3 regions of the Paenibacillus sp. FSL F4-0087 genome follow, and region 1 is predicted to be linked to each of the others. Evidence: predicted binding sites of a transcription regulator. Region 1 holds the regulator's gene; each other region holds the start of a gene.

Region 1 (3,286 bases):
ATTAACCGTTGATGATTTTGAGCCAGCGATGGCACTCTCCGAGTATGCTTTTCAAGTGGTAATGAGTGAAGAACAGACGGAGAAGCGACGGAGTCAATTTGATTCTCAGGATATATGGGGTGTATTTGAGGAAGGACAATTGGGTGCCAAACTTCACATTATTCCTTTTCAAACCTATATTCATGGGAGATCGTTCGAGATGGGCGGTATTGCGGGAGTAGCGACATGGCCAGAATATAGACGTAAAGGCTGGGTAGCTGGACTGTTGAAGCATGCGCTTGAGGAAATGAACCGTAAGAAACAAAGTATATCGTTTTTGCATCCGTTCTCTTTTGCGTTTTATCGGAGATATGGTTGGGAGACGTATGTTGAGTTTAAACGATATAAAGTGCCTACAGCTCATCTGCCTGCGAAAAAGGCAACCCCTGGAACAATTCGTCGTGGCGATCCGGGACTCAGCATATTAAAGGAAGTATACAGTTCGTATGCTGAGCGCTATAACGGAACTTTGATCCGGGATGATGCGAGATGGGAGAACTCAGTTCTCACTAATGGAGCCAGCCAGAAGGCTGTATATTATGATGAAGCTGGTAAAGCACAAGGCTATGTTTTATATGAGGTTAAGGAAAGAAAGTTTACCATTAGAGAGATCATTTACTTGAATGAAGAGGCAAGACAAGGTTTATGGACCTTTATTGCGAACCATGATTCCATGATTGAGGAAGTAACTTTACAGGCACCAGCCAGTGATATGCTTGCTTTTCAATTAGACAATCCGCGGATTCAGCAGGAAGTTATACCATTCTTTATGGCACGTATTGTGAGTGTAGAACAATTTATTTCACAGTATCCTTTTGCGAGCCCAGACTCACCAGTACAGATTAATCTCCAGGTAGAGGATGCACACGCACCATGGAATGAAGGGGTATGGCAGTTGAATGTGGCGATGAACGGTACAGCTTCGATTTGGAAAACATCTGAGCCGGCTGCTAAAGATCAAACTGTTAAAGTAGACATTCAGGCGCTCACCGCAATACTGATGGGGTATCGCAGGCCCGCAGAGATGGCTCAAATAGGTAGAATTGAAGGACCAAATGGAGCGATTAAGGCTCTGGAACAAGCGATTCCTAAACGGGAAACGTATTTACTTGATTTTTTCTGATCCTCATAGAGTAACGAATATTCTAGGATCAATTTTGTAGATTTAACTTGTATAGCAATACGTTGCTAGTGTGAGACAAATGGACTTCTCCAGCTATTTTGGAGAGGTTTTTTTGTGTCAGCCGAATATTTCGTGTAAAATCGTAAAAAATGAATAGTGCTCCCTCTTGGCAAAACCACAAAATATGCTATAATGTATATAAAGTCAAAGAAAGTCAAAGTCAACTAAAGGTTAAATACTTACGTAGCTTTCTTTCTGCAATCCGGTGGTGGGAGCCATTTTAAAGGTAGTGCACATCAGCGGATAAAAGCAATATTAAAGGACCTTCGAGCGTCCTTCGCTCTCCCGTTAAAGACCGTTGAAGATCAGTTTCGCTGTTTCCTTGATTGGTTAAATGGGTTGAGAAGGTGTACTCTGTAGGGGCGTGTGGGTCCTTATTGACTTAACGTTTCAGACAGTGGAGGATGAGTGGATGCGTAATATCTCTGATATTATCGAACAATATCTGAAGAGTATTTTGCATGAAAGTCCCGAAGGAATGGTCGAAATTCAACGTAATGATCTGGCTGACCAATTTTCATGTGTGCCTTCCCAGATCAATTATGTCATCAGCACCCGATTTACACTCGAAAAAGGTTACCTTGTAGAGAGTAAACGTGGCGGCGGCGGTTATGTTCGCATACAGCGGATTGAATTGCCGGCTCACTCGGCTCTGCATAACCATTTGCACCATAGTATTGGAGATGAGATCGGGCAGACAGCTGCCGAAGGTCTGATCTACCAACTGGAAGAAGCACGTTTCTTAAGCAAAAGGGAAGCCGGGTTGATGCGGGCAGCTGTATCGAGAGAGATTATATTGGTCAAACTTCCTTACCGGGATCAAATTCGTGCCAGAATGTTAAAGGCGATGTTAATATCTTTGCTCGGTAAATGAAAACTATCGGGATCAAGGGGGTACATCATTATGCTGTGCCAAGAATGCAACAAACGTCCGGCAACACTCCATTTCACGAAAATCGTGAACGGAGAGAAAACGGAATTCCATATTTGTGAGTCATGCGCTCGTGAAAAAGGGGAAATGATTCCGGGAACATCCAACGGATTTTCCATTCATAACTTATTGTCCGGGTTGCTTGATTTTGAGCCTACAGGCAAAAATGGCAGTGCAGGAGCAACACCTGCGCAATCCCTTCGTTGTGAAGAATGTGGGATGACCTATTCACAGTTTAGCAAAATTGGCCGCTTTGGCTGTAGCTCATGTTATAAATATTTTGACAGTCGTTTGGATCCGCTATTCAAACGGGTTCATGGTAGCACTTCCCACGTGGGTAAAGTGCCTGCACGAGCTGGTGGTCGCATCAAGGTGAAACGACAGATTGCTGATCTGAAACGGGATCTTCAGGAGAGCATAACGCAAGAGGAGTTTGAAGAAGCTGCTCAAATTCGTGATCAGATCAGGGAACTTGAAAAAGAAATAGCTCAGGAGTAAAGTTTGTGATGAGTAGGAGGGATGCGTAATGCCTAATCTTCGTTTTACAGAGAAGGCGCTCAGCGACTGGATGCGCAGTGATGCGGCTGATTCCGAAATCGTCATTAGCAGCCGGGTCCGGATCGCACGCAACCTGCAGCATTATCCGTTTCCGATGCTGGCTTCCAATGAGCAATCGGAAGAAGTGCTGAATAAGCTGAGCGAAGTACTTCAATACGATGACGTTCATGCCTTTGGAGATTTTCATACCTTGGATCTGATTGATATCGATGACCTTGACAAACGGGTGCTGGTAGAGAAACATCTGATCAGTCCTAGTCTTGCGAACGAATCCAGAAATGGTGCGGTTATTCTCAGTGAGGATGAATCTGTCAGTATTATGATTAATGAAGAGGATCATCTTCGTATCCAGTGCCTCTATCCGGGGTTCCAGGTGAAAGAAGCCTGGGAGAAAGCTTCCGCCATAGATGATGCTTTTGAAGCGCATGTGGATTATGCTTTTGATGACCGCAGAGGATATTTAACCAGCTGTCCTACGAATGTAGGTACAGGTGTAAGAGCATCTGTCATGATGCATTTGCCCGCTCTGGTGATGACACAGCAGATTGGCCGCATTTTAACGGCAGTCTCCCAAG
Region 2 (3,286 bases), 1.0 Mb from region 1:
CACTCAATTTGAATTCGAGAGAGGAGTTTTATATATGACATCATGGAAAAAATGGACAAGTGCACTACTGGCGGCAGGAATTATTGTGGGGAGCGGGACTGTATGGCAGGATAGTTCTGTACAGGCAGCTTCAGTATCGACGAAAGTGACAACACCTACTGAGGTAACTCTGAAATCGGGAGGAAAAACGCTTACTCAAAAAGGACTGCTTCAAGGTGGCTCCACTTGGGTTTCGCTTACCGCAGTGAAAGATGTAGCAGGTGGAAGTTTGAAATATGATGCTAAGACTAAAGAATACTCCTTAACGGCAGCTAATAATACGATGACCATCAGCCTGATTGATGGGGCACCGAGTGTTAGAATTAATAACTACTATCCACAAGTGGAAGCGAAGCTGATTAATGGCCGATTGTATATTCCGTTTTCTGCAATGAGAGATTATTTGGGTGTTCAGGGCAGCTGGGATGGAAAAGCCAAGACACTGACGCTGAGTAAAGTGAAGCAAAATAGCGTAACAGTCAAAGCGGCAACAGTGAAGGTCAGCATCAAGAACGCTGAAGTCGATATTCAATATCCTCAGGTGAGCGGACTGGCTAACGATAAAGCAGAAGCGGCTATCAACAAGGTGCTGAAAGATGAAGTCGATGCTTTCGTAGCGGATTTTAAAAAACAAACCAAGGAATTTGGTGACGCAGCAGCGAACCGTCCATACGCATTTGAGAGTTCTTATGTTGTGACGTATAACGAAAATGGTGTGCTTGGGCTCATTACGCAAAGTTATCAAGATTATGCGGGCGCACATGGCATGACGTTCCGTACAGGTCACACCTTTGCTCTGGATTCCGGTAAAGAATTGAGTCTGGATGATGTGATCCAAAATAACAAAACCGTACGTGAGACAGTAAGTAAAAAAGTGGGAGATCAGCTTAAAGCAAGTGGTGGTTACCTTGAAGGCTATAAAGGTCTGAATAAAGATCAGGATTTCTATGTAACACCAACAGGTGTAGTTGTATTCTTCCAGTTGTATGAATACACAGCTTATGCGGAAGGCTTCCCGGAATTCCCGTTCACATACAAAGAGCTACTTCCTAAAGGCACAGAACCGTTCAGTGGCTTAACAGCAGACAAGTAAAGTATTAGATTTTCTATGAAAGTTAAGTGAATCGATTGAATTTGTATTATGCACTCTTAAATTATCATCAAAAAAAGGACGCCCTCGTCATATTGACGAGAGCGTCCTTTTTTCATACAGCCAACTCAACTGAGCGTTGCCGTTTGAGTTGGCTATATGGTATATCCGTTTAATTGGCGATTCGGCTCGGCTTAGATGCCTTGGGAACCTACGTTTTCGATAACTTTATCGATGATACCGTAATCAGCAGCTTCAGCAGCACTCATAAAGTAGTCACGATCTGTATCTTTCTCGATACGCTCCAGCGGTTGGCCTGAGCGCTCAGCGATGATGCGGTTCAACGTATCACGCATTTTCAGGATGCGGCGGGCACGAATTTCGATGTCCGAAGCTTGACCTTGCGCACCACCAAGTGGTTGGTGAATCATGATTTCGCTGTTAGGCAATGCAAAACGTTTACCTTTGGCACCTGCGTTCAACAGGAATGCACCCATCGAAGCCGCCATACCTACACAGATGGTAGATACATCCGGTTTGATGAATTGCATAGTATCGTAAATCGCCATACCGGCTGTAATGGATCCGCCTGGGCTATTGATGTATAAGTGAATGTCTTTCTCCGGATCTTCCGCAGCTAGGAACAACATCTGTGCCATGATGGCATTCGCCACAACGTCATTTACATCACTGCCAAGGAAGATGATACGATCCTTCAGCAATCTGGAATAGATGTCATAGGCGCGCTCACCGCGGTTGCTCTGTTCAACGACCATTGGAATATAACTCACGTGAAAAACCTCCTCGGAAATGTAAATGTTAAATTGGTGTTTATATATAAACTGTTACCGTATTACCCACATCATAAACAATTTCAAACAAAAAGTCAAAGAAAGTCAAACTAAGTTTGAAAAAAAAGAAACCTATTCGGTTTCATTGGTTAAGAGTGTTATGAGCTACTAATTAAGAATGGCGCGCCCGCCAAGAATCGAACTTGGATCTCAGGCTTCGGAGGCCTACGTCATATCCATTGGACCACGGGCGCACATTGATTATTGCTGCGAGCATAGTTGCTTAAAAGCAGTTTTGAAATAAAAGTTTCAAATATGTGACAGCAATAATGATTATAGCTCATGAACAATTGAATTGCAAGCAGATGTTCGCTGTTTTGGTTTGGAATACCCTGAAAATGATCATGATGAAGATAAGTGGATAAAGAGCGCAAATAGGTAAATGCTAAAAGAGGTTTTGGACATGCCATATGAAAGACAATAGCAAGCAATATGTAGATGAGAATTTTACTTTGCTTCTATATATGGTATCGAACAGGTTGTTCTCGATCATGGGAGATTGACATTGTGAAAATAGGCGCGTACAAACGCCTGAAACGTGTCGAAATAACGCTTCGAAACACTTGCATGTCGCGTCAGTTTTAGGTAGAATAGACGTGGGACTTAAAAAGTTAACCCGGGACGTTTTAGGGCCATGAAAGAGAGCTTGGAACGAGAAGCTTGCGGGAGTGGAAAGCATGCGAACGATTTTAGAAGTGCAAAAGCAGCTTCTGCCTGATCTCATGGATGTCTTGAAGAAGAGGTATACGATTCTGCGCCAGATCATGTTATCGGATGTGATCGGACGAAGAACGTTAGCTAATTCCATGCAGATGACCGAGCGGGTTCTGAGGGCTGAGACCGATTTGTTAAAGGCTCAGGGACTTATTGAAATTGACAGTGCAGGGATGAAGATCAGTGAGGCAGGGCATGAATTGCTGCAGCAGTTGGAACCCGTCGCCAAAGAGCTGTTCGGATTATCCGAACTGGAAGAGCGCATCAAGCAAGCCTACGGTCTGCAAAAGGTAGTTGTGGTTCCTGGCGATTCGGACATTTCTCCATTTGCCAAACGGGAGCTGGGCAGAGCCGGAGCGAAGGCTCTGGGTAATATTATGAGTGATAACGATGTTGTCGCCGTTACTGGCGGTTCAACAACGGCTGAAGTCGCAGAGCAACTGACTCCGCCAACTTCGCTGAAAGGTGTCTGGTTTGTACCGGCACGCGGTGGGCTGGGAGAAAGCCTCGAAATTCAGGCCAACACGATAGCATCCACGATGGCAAAACGGGTAGGAGCCCAATACAAACTCCTGCATGTACCGGATTTGCT
Region 3 (3,286 bases), 550 kb from region 1:
GCGCGCAGACCACGTGCACCCGTGTTACGTTTAATGGCTTCCTTCGCAATCGCCAGTAATGCTCCTGGTTCAAATACCAAATTCACATTATCCAGTTCAAGCAATTTTTGGTATTGTTTCGTAAGCGCATTTTTTGGCTCGGACAGAATCCGTACCAATGTATCTTCGTCCAGAGGCTCCAAAGTGGAGATAACTGGCAAACGGCCTACAAACTCCGGAATCAGACCGAATTTCAGCAAGTCTTCCGGCAATACCATACCCAGATATTCACCTGGTTTAAGATCTTTTTGTTCCGCAACGGTGTTAAAGCCGATGACTTTTTTACCGATTCGGCGTTTGATCATTTGCTCGAGACCATCGAAGGCACCGCCACAAATAAACAAGATGTTGGTGGTATCAATCTGGATGAATTCCTGATGTGGATGCTTACGACCACCTTGTGGCGGTACAGAAGCTACAGTTCCTTCCAGGATTTTCAGGAGCGCTTGTTGAACACCTTCACCCGATACATCACGTGTAATGGATGGGTTCTCGGATTTACGCGCTACTTTATCAATTTCATCGATATAAATAATGCCGCGCTCTGCTTTTTCCACATCATAATCAGCAGCTTGAATCAGCTTGAGCAGAATGTTCTCTACATCTTCGCCGACATAACCTGCTTCAGTCAATGAAGTTGCATCAGCAATAGCAAAAGGAACATTAAGGATTTTGGCCATCGTTTGCGCAAGCAACGTTTTACCAGAACCCGTAGGTCCTAACAGCAAAATGTTACTTTTTTGCAATTCAACGTCCTCAATCTTGCTTTGTGTGTTGATCCGTTTATAGTGATTGTAAACCGCTACAGACAAAGACTTCTTCGCCTGATCCTGTCCAATGACGTACTGGTCAAGAATGTCGCGGATTTCTTTCGGTTTTGGAATATCTTTGAGGTCCAGTTCTTCGTCATGACCGAGCTCTTCCTCTACGATTTCAGTGCACAGTTCGATACATTCATCACAAATGTAAACGCCCGGTCCAGCGACCAGCTTGCGCACCTGTTCCTGAGATTTACCGCAAAAAGAGCATTTCAATTGCCCTTTCTCATCGTTAAATTTAAACATGAAACCACCCCTTTAGGAATTGATCGGTCTGCTGAGCACCTGGTCAATAATGCCGTACGTTTTGGCTTCTTCAGCACTCATGAAAAAGTCACGGTCTGTGTCCCGCTCGATTTTCTCAAGGGGTTGACCTGTACGATCGACGTATATTTGATTCAGTTTCTGACGTGTTTTAATAATCCATTCTGCGTGAATTTTGATATCCGCAGCCTGTCCTTGAACGCCGCCAAGCGGCTGATGAATCATCACTTCGCTGTTAGTCAGCGCATATCGTTTGCCAGGAGCACCGGCTGTCAGCAATAACGAGCCCATGCTTGCTGCCATACCTACGCAAATGGTCGATACATCCGGCTTGATATATTGCATCGTATCGTATATACCCATCCCTGCGGTGACAGAACCACCAGGTGAATTAATGTACAAGCTGATATCCTTCTCAGGATCGTCGGCTGCCAAAAACAAAAGCTGCGCTATGACAAGATTGGCTACATCGTCATCAATCGCACTGGTTAAAAAGATAATGCGATCCTTCAGCAAACGCGAATATATATCGTAAGACCGCTCGCCTCGATTGGTTTGTTCAACAACCATTGGCACCAGACTCATGAGACCAACCTCTTTTCTACATGTAATTAGACATAGGCTACCTGTAAAGCAAACCCAAATTCATTCTAACACGTTCCTGTGACAATGTCATTTTTCACAAGTGGTGTCAAGACAGAGTGAGTTTACTTTTTTGCCTGATCATATTTAACCATGTTTTCTATGTATGTGCAAATCGGAGCAATCCTATGCCGTTTCACCTTTTTTTATTTGCAGGAGAACCATAGGACGTTGAATGTGCATAACCAATGCCACAACGAAATCCATCCATATTATTACTGAATCCTCTATAAAATGGATGCCATAATTTAAAAATAAGGCACGCAATGATTCACGTGCCTTATCGTTTATTCAGCTGTTCATTACATAACAGCTTGTCTTATTTTTCGTCAGCTTCTGCAGCAACTTCTTCAGCTGGAGCTTCAACAGCTTCAACAACTTTGCTGTTCTCAACGAGAACATCGATCGTTTTACGCAGTTTCACTTCGTCACGAAGGCTGTCCAGGGAACCATTACCCTCGAGAATGCCACGAATCTCTTCAGCAGGACGCTTGTAAGACTCAGCCATTTTTTCAAGTTCTTGGTTAACTTCTTCGTCAGACACTTCGATGTTTTCCGCTTTACCAACTGCTTCAAGAACCAGGTTGTTACGAACACGTTTGGAAGCATCTTCCTGCATTTGTCCTCTCAGGTCAGCTTGTGTTTGACCAGAGAAGCTCAGGAACATTTCCAGGTTCATACCTTGGTTGCGCAGACGGTTGTCGAAATCACGCATCATGTTTTGTACTTCGCTGTCGATCATTGCAGAAGGAATATCCACTTCAGCATTTTCAGCCACTTTTTCTACAACAGCATTTTCTTGAGCTGCTTTGGCTTCATCTGCTTTGCGGGATTCCAATTGCGTTTTCAGGTCAGCTTTGTACTCTTCAAGCGTATCGAATTCGCTAACATCTTTTGCAAACTCGTCATCCAGTTCAGGAAGTTGTTTACGTTTGATTTCATGTACTTTCACTTTGAATACCGCTTTTTTGCCAGCCAGTTCAGCTGCATGGTAGCTCTCTGGGAAAGTTACTTCAACGTCTTTGAAGTCGCCTGTGGAAAGACCCACAACCTGCTCTTCAAATCCTGGGATGAATGTGTTGGAACCAAGTTCCAGGGAATAACGCTCAGCTTGTCCGCCTTCGAACGGTACACCATCAACGGAACCGTCAAAGTCGATTACAGCAACGTCGCCGTTTTGTGCAGCGCCTTCGTCGATAACAACGAGTTCTGCGTGACGTTGTTGAAGACGCTCGAGCTCTTCAGTCACTTCTACATCCGTTACTTCATGTTTGGCTACAGCAACTTCAACGCCTTTGTAGTCACCCAGTGTAACTTCAGGTTTAACGGTTACTTTCGCTTTGAACTTGAATACTTGTCCTTTAGCGAATTGCTCGACGTCTACGTCAGGACGATCAACCGGGAAGATATCCGTTTGGTCGATTGCTTCTGTGTAAGCTTCAGGAAGCAAAATGTCAATTGCTTCTTGATACAAGCTTTCCACACCAAAACGAGCTTCGAAGATCGAACGTGGAACTTTACCT

Evidence for each region. Region 1 encodes CtsR, which represses protease genes until heat stress. Its sites were predicted from a motif close to ATGGTCAATAAAGGTCAAACA; they were not measured.
Region 2: clpP (ATP-dependent Clp endopeptidase proteolytic subunit ClpP) is a predicted target of CtsR. The motif match lies at 2,012-2,032, and genes of this name have one in related genera.
Region 3: clpP (ATP-dependent Clp endopeptidase proteolytic subunit ClpP) is a predicted target of CtsR. The motif match lies at 1,896-1,916, and genes of this name have one in related genera.

Annotation. Positions count from the first base shown of each region.
Region 1 is NZ_JBBODJ010000001.1:3,595,312-3,598,597, forward strand. It holds gene MHB84_RS16425 (GNAT family N-acetyltransferase) at 1-1,162, shown strand, start outside; gene MHB84_RS16430 (CtsR family transcriptional regulator) at 1,635-2,096, shown strand; gene MHB84_RS16435 (UvrB/UvrC motif-containing protein) at 2,127-2,651, shown strand; gene MHB84_RS16440 (protein arginine kinase) at 2,680-3,286, shown strand, end outside.
Region 2 is NZ_JBBODJ010000001.1:2,595,972-2,599,257, reverse strand. It holds gene MHB84_RS12160 (PdaC/SigV domain-containing protein) at 35-1,132, shown strand; gene clpP (ATP-dependent Clp endopeptidase proteolytic subunit ClpP) at 1,324-1,920, opposite strand; tRNA gene MHB84_RS12150 (tRNA-Arg) at 2,100-2,174, opposite strand; gene MHB84_RS12145 (sugar-binding transcriptional regulator) at 2,658-3,286, shown strand, end outside.
Region 3 is NZ_JBBODJ010000001.1:4,142,704-4,145,989, reverse strand. It holds gene clpX (ATP-dependent protease ATP-binding subunit ClpX) at 1-1,103, opposite strand, end outside; gene clpP (ATP-dependent Clp endopeptidase proteolytic subunit ClpP) at 1,116-1,706, opposite strand; gene tig (trigger factor) at 2,083-3,286, opposite strand, start outside.